One region of the Mycobacterium sp. NGS48 genome, then DNA from elsewhere that is predicted to be linked to it. Evidence: riboswitches for the same ligand, from Rfam matches in the RefSeq annotation. Region 1 holds a riboswitch; each other region holds the start of a gene.
What was found. Region 1 has a riboswitch for cobalamin ahead of AC5Y42_RS15650 (ABC transporter substrate-binding protein). Riboswitches for the same ligand answer to the same signal wherever they lie in the genome.
Positions count from the first base shown of each region.

Region 2: linked by a shared signal. The riboswitch ahead of AC5Y42_RS19830 (PPE domain-containing protein) and the one ahead of AC5Y42_RS15650 (ABC transporter substrate-binding protein) in region 1 are both predicted to bind cobalamin.
Region 3: linked by a shared signal. The riboswitch ahead of metE (5-methyltetrahydropteroyltriglutamate--homocysteine S-methyltransferase) and the one ahead of AC5Y42_RS15650 (ABC transporter substrate-binding protein) in region 1 are both predicted to bind cobalamin.

Region 1 is NZ_JCALCY010000008.1:15,034-18,306, forward strand. Features, by position in the region: gene AC5Y42_RS15645 (iron chelate uptake ABC transporter family permease subunit) at 1-261, opposite strand, end outside; gene AC5Y42_RS15650 (ABC transporter substrate-binding protein) at 258-1,457, opposite strand; cobalamin riboswitch at 1,489-1,679, opposite strand; gene ctpC (manganese-exporting P-type ATPase CtpC) at 1,668-3,273, opposite strand, start outside.
Region 2 is NZ_JCALCY010000015.1:9,631-12,903, forward strand. Features, by position in the region: gene trpS (tryptophan--tRNA ligase) at 1-292, opposite strand, end outside; gene AC5Y42_RS19830 (PPE domain-containing protein) at 341-1,999, opposite strand; cobalamin riboswitch at 2,111-2,270, opposite strand; gene ephH (epoxide hydrolase EphH) at 2,380-3,210, shown strand; gene AC5Y42_RS19840 (NADP-dependent isocitrate dehydrogenase) at 3,215-3,273, opposite strand, start outside.
Region 3 is NZ_JCALCY010000002.1:19,162-22,434, forward strand. Features, by position in the region: gene AC5Y42_RS03720 (thiolase family protein) at 1-769, opposite strand, end outside; gene AC5Y42_RS03725 (SDR family oxidoreductase) at 856-1,560, shown strand; cobalamin riboswitch at 1,579-1,806, shown strand; gene metE (5-methyltetrahydropteroyltriglutamate--homocysteine S-methyltransferase) at 1,937-3,273, shown strand, end outside.

The DNA of each region.
Region 1 (3,273 bases):
GGCGAGCGCGTTGCGGAACAGCGTCTGCATCTGTAGCCCGGCCACGCCCAGCCCGGCCCCGGCCGCGATCGCGGTCAGCACGCGCGGCACGCGCATGCTCGCCACGATCACCTGCCAGCGAGGGTCCGACGGGTCGGCACCGGCCACGACGCGGACCGTGTCGAACAGCGGCACCCGCACCGGACCCAGAGCAATTCCCAGCAGCGTCAGCACCACCACCGCCGCTGCCAGCGCCGTCAACGCGGCCGCCGCCCTGCTCACGCGCCGGTGACCTGTCGATAGAACTCGAAGCGGTGGTTGAGTGCCAGCTCGGGGTGCAGGATCGCCACCAGATCTGCCAGCACCAGGTCCGGTCGGGCCACGCCGCGCTCCCAGTAATCGTTGCCGCCGCCGGGCCCGATCGCCTTGGCCGCCGACCAGACTTGCCCGTCGCGGACCGCCGTCAACTCGCCATAGCGGTTGTCGGCGGCCAGTGCATCATCGAGCGTTGTCCAGCCGGTGCTCACCAGCCACACGGGAGCATGTCCGGCCTTGGCGTAGACGGATTCGAAGCTCAGCTGCAGGCTTCCGGTGTTGGGGTCGCGCGACCACGGATATTCACCGCCGGCGTCGACAATCAACCGGCCGGCGTAGTCGCCGCCGGCCGGCACCGACCAGGTGCCTTGGTACATCGTTCCGGGCAGCACCTCGGCGGGCCGCACGCCGGCCGTCTTGGCTGCGACGTTGCGATAGTCGTCGCGCAACCGGTCGTAGATTCCACCGGCCTTCTTCTCGGTGCCGGTCAGCGCGGCGAACACCTTGACCCACTCCGCCCGGCCCAACGGCGTCGTCTCCAGCCATTCGGCGTCGGCAACCATCCGGATCCCGGCGTCGCGCAGCTTGGCGTAACTCGGATCGTCGGTGCCGCCAGTCACCAGCACATCGGGATGGCCGGCGATCACCGACTCGACATTGATCTGCTGGCCAGGCGCGTAGTCGACGACCTTGCCGGCATCGACGCGCCGGCGGATCTGCGGACTGACGGTATTGGCGGTATCGGCCAGGCCGGTGACCACGTCGGTTTGGTCGAGTTCGTCGATCATGCCCAGATGGGTGGTCGACGCCGAATACAGGCTGGTGACGGGCACCGTGATCTGCGGTGCGTGGGCCAGGTTGCCGGTCAACGCCGGCGCCGGCGCCCCACAACGCACCAGGACATACGACTGAGGCGATCCGTTCGGGTAGGGCTGTTTGACGGTCAGGACCTGATAGCTGTTGTGGTAGCTGATCGTGAAATTGGTGGCGTCCTGGACCGCCGACTTGTCCGGGAAGTAATCGGCATTCGGGTCGAAGTCGCTGATGCAGCCTGGTTTATCGGGGGCGCTGGTGTTGGACGGCTTGTCCGACGACGCGCAGGCGCCCACGGTGAGCGCCAGGGTGGTGATGACGACGAGGGCTATCCACGGCGGACGTGACATCGGTCAGCTCTCTCGGGGTGCACCGCCCCGGTTCGCAGGACGCGATGACGCCAGTGTCCTGGCTTTCGGATCGTCGCTCGCCTCGCCTTCCAGCCTGCTGGCCGTGGCCGATGAGGGTCGCTCCCCGATGACAGTGGCGGGACCGCGCCGGACTCACACCGGCTTCCTGCATCGTCATCGCCTTAACGGCGACATTGTTGCACGGCGCCGCTAATCCAAGCGGTAGCGGATCAACCGCGAGCTGTTGGCGACGACGGCCACCGACGACGCGTTGTGCAGGATCGCGGCCAGCACCGGCGACAGTGCGCCGCCCGCGCCGATCAGCAGCCCGGCAGCATTGACCGCGATGGACATGCCGTAGTTCTGCCGGATCACCTCGACCGCACGCGACCCGAGATCGCCCACATCGAGCAGGCGCCGTAAATCGTCGTTGGCCAATGCGACGTCGGCGGTTTCGACGGCGACGTCGGTTCCGGCCAGCCCCATGGCGATTCCGATGTCGGCGGCCGCCAGCGCGGGAGCGTCGTTGATGCCGTCGCCGACCATCCCGACAACATGCCCCTCGTCCTGCAACTGGCGTACCACTTCGAGTTTGTCCTCCGGCAACACCTCGGCCCGCCACTCGTCGATGCCCAAGTCGGCGGCAACCACCTTCGCGATCTCCGGGTGGTCGCCGGTGAGCATGACGATGCGGCGAATACCATTGCCCCGCAACTGCTGTAAGACATCGGTGGCCTCGGAGCGCACTTCGTCTCGCAAGCTGATCAGTCCCACCAGGATGCCGTCGACCGCCAGCAGCAGCGGCGTTTCGGCCTGCTTGCGCAACTTGTCCACCCAGTCGGCCGCTTCGGTTGACACCGCCACGTTTTCGGAGCGCAGCAGCGACGGGCTGCCCAGCAACAGCGTGCGACCGTCGGCCCAGGTCCGCATGCCCAGGCCGACCAGCACCTCGCATTCCTCGTGCGGCGGAATGATGATGCGGCGTTCCTCGGTGGATCGGATCACCGCCTCGGCAAGCGGATGCCGGGAATGCAGCTCCGAGCTGGCGGCATAGGCCAGGACCTGCTCGGGTTGCCAATCTCGGTGGATGGCAATGATGTTGGTGACGACCGGACGGCCGACAGTGAGCGTTCCGGTCTTGTCGAACACGATGGCGTCCACCCGGCCGGCCTGCTCGAGGTGTGAACCGCCCTTGATCAGGATACCGCGACGAGCACCGTTGCCGATCGCCGCGCTGATCGCTGTCGGTGTCGCCAGCCCCACGGCGCACGGGCATGCGATGAGCAGCATGGTCATCGCGCGTCGCACATCTCCGGTGACCGCCAGGGTGATCGCCGAGACGATGAACGAAATCGGAACGAAGCGGCGGGAGAAGTTCTCGCCGACGGTTTGGATTGGCGCTCGATCTTGTTGCGCCTCTTCGACTCTGGTGACGATACGGCCGATGGCTGTTTCGTTGCCGACCGCGCGGGCGCGCACTACCAAACGCCCGCGCAGCACCACCGATCCGGCATGCACGTCAGAGCCGGTGACGATGCTGACCGGCAGGGTTTCGCCGGTGATTGCAGACTGGTCGACTACCGCCTCGCCTTCGACCACTTCGCCGTCGACCGGTATCGCCACGTGGTCGTAAATCACCACGTCGTCTCCGACCTGCACGGTGTCGATCGGCACCTGCACCTCGTTGCCGCCGTCCAGCCGTATCCAGGCGGTGTCGGCGGTGCCGCGCAGTAGATCCGAAATGGCCCGTCGGGTCCGTCGCAGCGTCAAATCTTGTAGATACTCACCGATATTGAGCAGCCACAGCACCGTGAGC
Region 2 (3,273 bases), on a different contig from region 1:
AAGCCAGCTGAGTGTGGGCCGGCACGTGACTTTGCACAAAGATCGTGCTGCGGGCCGGGTCGACGCCCAGCGCCAGATATTGCGCCGCGGTGACCAGCGTGCGCCGCCGCAACACGTCGGGATCCTGCGGGATGGTGATGGCATGCAGGTCGACGACGCAGAAGAACGTGTCGTGGTCGTCCTGCAACTCGGCCCAATGAGTCACCGCACCCAGGGCGTTGCCGAGGTGAAGCGAGTCAGAGGTGGGCTGCACACCGGAGAAGACCCGGCGGGTTGCGGTAGCGGTGTTCATGATGGCTCGATCTTTTCACGCGGGCCCCGGCCGGCAGCCCACGGTCGCTCAGTCGAGCTCGTGCTCCCAGGTGCTCGGCATCATCGGCGCCGTCGACCCGCCGCCGTAGGAGCCGCCGACCACTGTGGTCAATCCCGCCGGCTGTGCCCCGGCCACCGTGCGTTCGGTCCCGGCAAATCCCATTGGTCCCGCGCCCTGATCCGAGGGCAATACCGGCGGCTCTGGCTCCAGGTCCATGTATTCGTACCCGCGGCCCAGTTGCGTGACCTCCGGCCGCCGGTGCCGCCCACCCCGAGCCTGTTGCTCCATAGCTGCCGCAGCCGCCGCGGGCTGGGCTACCAGGGCATGCCGCGCCTTCTTTCGGCGGGCGCTGGCGCCGGCCGCCCGCCGCGCATCGGCGGTCAGTCCACCGAGCATGTAGGCCAATCCGTCCATGGTCAGACCCACCGGTGGCGCCGCCGGCGCCGGCGGCGGAGCCACCGGTGCCGGCGGCGCAGGGGCGGTCGCCGGCGCCGCAGCCGGGGCCGGCGCGGGTGCCGGAGCCGGGACGGGAGGCGGGGTCGGCGCCAGTGCCAATGCCAGGGGCGGCGGGGCCGGGATGACGGGCATCACCGGGATGCCGTGCAGGTGCAAACCCGCCAAGCCCACGGCGCCGCCCAGCAACATGGGGGCAGCCACCAGCGGAATCAGCGGGAGGGTCAGCAGCGGCAGAAAAACCGGGAGCAGGGTCGTCTCCAGCAAAGTCTTGAGCAGCGCGATGGTGTCGGTGATGATCGTGCCGATCGCTTCGACGGTGGTGAACAGAATGGTGAAAGCGATCGTCGCGGGGTTACCGGTCGCGAAGGCAGCGGCGAGATCCGCCCCGATGAATCCGAAGGTTTGCGACAGCAGGGCAACGTAGGTACCGATGTCCATCGGATAGCCGAGAGCGAACGCGATATTGGCCGGGTTGAGGTAGGTAAGCGGATTTCCGAGTATCGGCAGCCAGGGATCAAACCCGGCGAACATGTTCTGGAAGAACGGATCGCTCATCAGACCGTCGATGAGCGGTTGGAAGACCCTGTTGTAGAAGTCGGTGAACCCGCTGTTGTTCAGCCAATCCAGGACGTCGTCCTGACGGTCGGGGGGCAACGGTGACGGCTGATCGGCAGTGGCCGCCGAGGTGTCGGCCTTCATGATCTGCGGTGCCGGCGTGGTTTGTGGTGATGCCGTCACTGCCGCGGTGGCGACGGTTTGATAGGTGCTCATCACGGTGGCGGCCTGAATCCACATCCGCACATAGTCGGCCTCGTTCAGCGCGATCGGAATCGCGTTGACACCGAAGAAATTCGTCGCCACCAACGCCGCGTGGGCGGCGTGGTTGGCGGCCAGTTCGGCCAGCGTCGGCATGGCCCCCAGCGCGCTGATGTAGGCGGTGGCCGCGGTTTCATGCCGGGCCGCTCTGACGGCGCTGTCGGTGGCGGCTTGCGTCAGCCACGCCAGATACGGCGCGTGTGCGGCCACGTAGCTTGCGGCCGTCGGGCCGTCCCAGGTCCCGGCTTGCACCGCTCCCAACAACGCGGTGAGTTCGTCGGCCGCGTCGAGGTATTCGGTGCCCAGCGAATTCCATGCCGTCGCGGCGGCCAGCAGCGAGCCGGGACCGGGACCGCTGGAGAGCAGCGTCGAATGCACTTCCGGCGGTGCGGCCATCCAAATCGGCGCGGTCAACGCCAGCTGCCTGGAATCGCAGTGGATTTAGCGAAATGGGCAGCCGCGACGGCCGGCCCTGACATGCATGGCATGGAGGTTCGTCAGCTCTCTCGGGGTACACCGCCCCGGGTAGCAGGATGCGACGACGCGAGTGTCCTGGCTCTCGGATCGTTGCTCGCCTCGCCTTCCAGCTCGCAGCCGTGGCGGATGAGGGTCGCTCCCCGATGACAGTGGCGGGACCGCGCCGGACTCACACCGGCTTCCTGCAACGTCGTCGCCTTACCGGCGGATTATGGCACGCCAATCCCGCCATTCGCGAATCGGTCGCATGACGGCGGCGATAGACCATTCCAATGACCCCAATTGCAGTACCGGCGGTATCGCCATAGTGTCGGCGTATGCGCGCGCCAATTCATCTGGGCACCGGAGAACCGGTCCTGCTGTTACATCCCTTTCTGATCTCGCAGTTGGTGTGGCAGACCGTCGCGCAGCAATTGGCCGACACCGGCCGCTACGAGGTGTTCGCCCCGACGATGGCCGGCCACAACGGCGGGCCCTACTCGGGTACCTGGTTTCTGAGCTCGGAGGTACTGGCCGATCACGTGGAGCGGCAACTCGACGAGCTGGGCTGGAACACCGCCCACATCGTCGGCAACTCGCTGGGCGGCTGGGTGGCGTTCGAACTGGAGAGCCGGGGCCGGGCCCGCACGGTCACCGGCATCGCCCCGGCGGGCGGATGGACGCGGTGGAGCCCGACCAAGTTCGAGGTGATCGCCAAGTTCGTGATGGGCATGCCGGTATGGGCGCTGGCGCGCTGGCTCGGGCCGCGCGCATTGCAGCTGCCGTTCAGCCGCCGGCTGGCCACCCTGCCGGTCAGTGGATCACCGGACGGCGTCAGCGAAAGCGAACTGCGGGCGATCATCGACGACGTTGCGCACTGCCCGGCCTACTTCCAGCTGCTGATCAAAGCGCTGTTGATGCCCGGACTGGCGGACTTGGCGCAAACCGCCGTTCCCGCCCATTTGGTCATCTGCGAAAAGGACCGGGTCTTTCCGGGGCCGAGATCCCACCGGTACTTCAGGGCCCAACTTCCCAAGCGCACGCAGGTGACTGAGCTCGACGGTGTGGGTCACATCCCGATGTTCGAGGCGCCCGGCCGTGTCACCGAAGTCATCACCGACTTCCTCGACCAATACAGCCCGCCGATCCGCGAGATCAGGTCGAGCTGAGCAATCAGCTGAGGGCCTTGTCCAGGTTCTCGGCGATCGTGTTGAGGAACTCCTCGCTGGTCT
Region 3 (3,273 bases), on a different contig from region 1:
ACGACTTCGCCTTCTCCGCCGACATGAACAGCAGCGCAGCCGAACCGTCGGAGATCTGGCTGGAATTACCGGCGTGGATCACGCCGTCCTCTTTGAAGGCCGGCTTGAGCTGGGCCATCTTCTCCATCGGTGTGCCGCGGCGGATACCTTCGTCTTTAAGAACCGTGTTGCCATCCTGGTCCTTGATGGCAACGATCTCATCGTCGAATGCCCCGGAATCTTGTGCAGCAGCGGCCTTTTCGTGGGAGTCGAGGGAGAACTGGTCGAGCGTGGCGCGGTCGAATCCCCACTGCTCGGCGATCATCTCGGCGCCGATGCCCTGGTTCGGGACCGCGCCATCGTAGCGGTCCAGGAAGCTCTGCGGGAACGGCCTGCCGCCGCCGGCGAGCGACGAACCCATCGGCACCCGCGACATCGACTCCACACCGCCGGCCACGACGACGTCGTAGTGACCGGCGACCACGCCCGCGGCGGCGAAGTGCACCGACTGCTGGCTGGACCCACATTGGCGATCGACGGTGACACCCGGCACACTCTCGGGCCAGCCGGCCGTCAGCAACGCGGTGCGACCGATGTCGAGGGCTTGCTCACCGGCCTGCATGACACATCCCCAGATCACGTCGTCGACGAGCTCGGGGTCGACGCCGGCCTTCCCGACGAGCCCGTTGAGCACCTGGGCGGACAGGTCGGCGGGATGCACCCCGGACAGACCACCGTTGCGTTTGCCGATCGGTGAGCGCACCGCTTCGACGATGACGGCTTCAGCCATGACGTTCTCCTTTGACTCGTGTGCCTCGATTGTTGACCACGGCGCCGGGCGGGGCGGGAGCGGGGTTGCCGGGTAGCGTCGGCGGCATGGCACGCATCGTCGTCATCGGCGGCCACGGCAAGGTCGCCTCGCATCTGGCCCGAATCCTGACCGAGCGCGGCGACGCGCTGACGTCGGTTTTCCGCAATCCCGACCACGCCGAGGAAGTGGCCCGTACCGGCGCCACACCCGTCGTCGCCGACATCGAGCAGCTCGACACCGACGCCCTGGCCGACCTGGTGGCCGGGCATGACGCGGTGGTCTTCTCCGCCGGTGCCGGCGGCGGCAATCCGGCCCGCACCTACGCCGTCGACCGCGACGCCGCCGTCCGGGTCATCGACGCCGCCGCCAAGGCCGGAGTTCGGCGCTTTGTGATGGTGTCGTACTTCGGGGCCGGCCCCGACCACGGTGTGCCGCAAGACGATCCGTTCTTTCCCTATGCCGAGGCCAAGGCAGCCGCCGACGCCCATCTGCGCAGCAGTGATCTCGACTGGACCATACTGGGACCCGGTCGGCTCACCCTCGATCCCGCGACGGGGCGCATCGCCGTCGGTGCCGCGCCGCATGGCCGGAAAGTCACCCGGGAAGACGTCGCGCTGGTGGCGGCGGCTGTGCTGCACGACGACGCGACGATCGGGCGAACCATCGAGTTCAACAACGGCGACGTGCCCATCGTCGAAGCGCTGGCCGCCGACGCGGCGATCGCAAGCGCGGCGAAGCCGGGCGCGGCGGGTCGCCGCCATCAGACCTAGTAGGCTCGATTGCGCAGCTGGTCTGCCGTCGCCGCAAGGTGCCGGCATCGAGCGAGGCATGTTGGCTATGCGTCGCGAGAGGGAACCCGGTGAGAATCCGGGACTGTCCCGCAGCGGTATGCAGGAACGACCGCCGTCTAGAAGCACTGGTCTTGACAATCTGAGACCGGGAAGCGACGGCCATTAGGAGCACCACGCGGGTGCGTGCCTGCGAGTCCGAAGACCTGCCGGCTGTGCCGGACGCGCCGCGTCCGGCGGCTCACCGCCTCGTGGGATGGGCGTTGGCCGTACCGGTTGCCGTGTCCACGGGCGCAGTGCACCCGATCGGCTGTGCGTCCGCTGGCGGTGACCACCACGTCGAGTGAAGGACGAACACGTGACCGCTCAACCGTTTACCGCCACCATCACCGGGTCCCCGCGCATCGGTCCGCGCCGCGAACTCAAACGCGCGACCGAAGGCTACTGGGCCGGCCGGACCAGCCGATCCGACCTGGAGTCCGTCGCCGCCACCCTGCGCCGCGACACGTGGGCGGAACTGGCGGCGGCCGGGCTGGACTCCGTCCCGGTGAACACGTTCTCCTACTACGACCAGATGCTCGACACCTCGGTACTGCTCGGCGCGCTGCCGGCCAGGGTCGCGAACGTGGCCGACGAGATGGACCGTTACTTTGCGGCGGCCCGTGGCAACGACAACGTCGCGCCACTGGAGATGACCAAGTGGTTCGACACCAACTACCACTACCTGGTTCCCGAGATCGCGCCCGGCTCCCGATTCGAGCTGCATCCCGACAAGGTGCTCGCCGAGCTGAAAGAGGCCCGCGACCAAGGGATTCCAGCCCGGCCGGTAGTCATCGGCCCGATCACGTTCCTGCTGCTGAGCAAGCCGGTGGATGGTGCCGGCGCACCGATCGAACGCCTCGACGAACTGATCCCGGTGTACACCGAGTTGCTGTCGCTGCTGGCCGACAACGGCGCGCAGTGGGTGCAGTTGGACGAGCCGGCGCTGGTGACCGATGCCGCGGCCGACGCGGCCGCGCTGGCCGAACGGGTCTACACCGCGTTGGGCTCGGTGGGCAGGCGGCCGGCGATCCATGTCGCCACCTACTTCGGCGATCCCGGCGCTGCGCTGCCTGCACTGGCGCGCACGCCGGTCGAGGCCATCGGCGTGGACCTGGTCCGCGGCGCCGATGCGGAGCTGGCATCGATTCCCGAGCTGGCCGGTAAGACGCTGGTCGCCGGAATCGTCAACGGCCGCAACATCTGGCGCACCGACCTGGAGTCCGCGCTGAGCCGGCTGGCGACGCTGCTGGGGTCGGCGCAGTCAGTTGCGGTGTCGACGTCGTGCTCGACCCTGCATGTCCCCTACTCGCTGGCCTTGGAAGAGGGTGCCACCGATCTGGACGACAACCTGCGCAGCTGGCTGGCGTTTGGCACCGAGAAGGTGCACGAGGTCGTCACGCTGGCACGTGCGCTGCGCGACGGCCGCGAGGCGGTGGCCGACGAGATCGCGGCGTCGGCCGCCGCGGTGGCCTCGCGCCGTTCGGATCCGCGGCTGCACAACGGCCAGATCCGTGCCCGCATCGACTCGATCGTCGCATCGGGCAATCAACGTGGACCCGCTGCCGAGCGTCGCAGCAGCCAACAGGAACGGCTGCAGCTGCCGCTGTTGCCCACGACGACGATCGGCTCCTACCCGCAGACCTCGGCGATTCG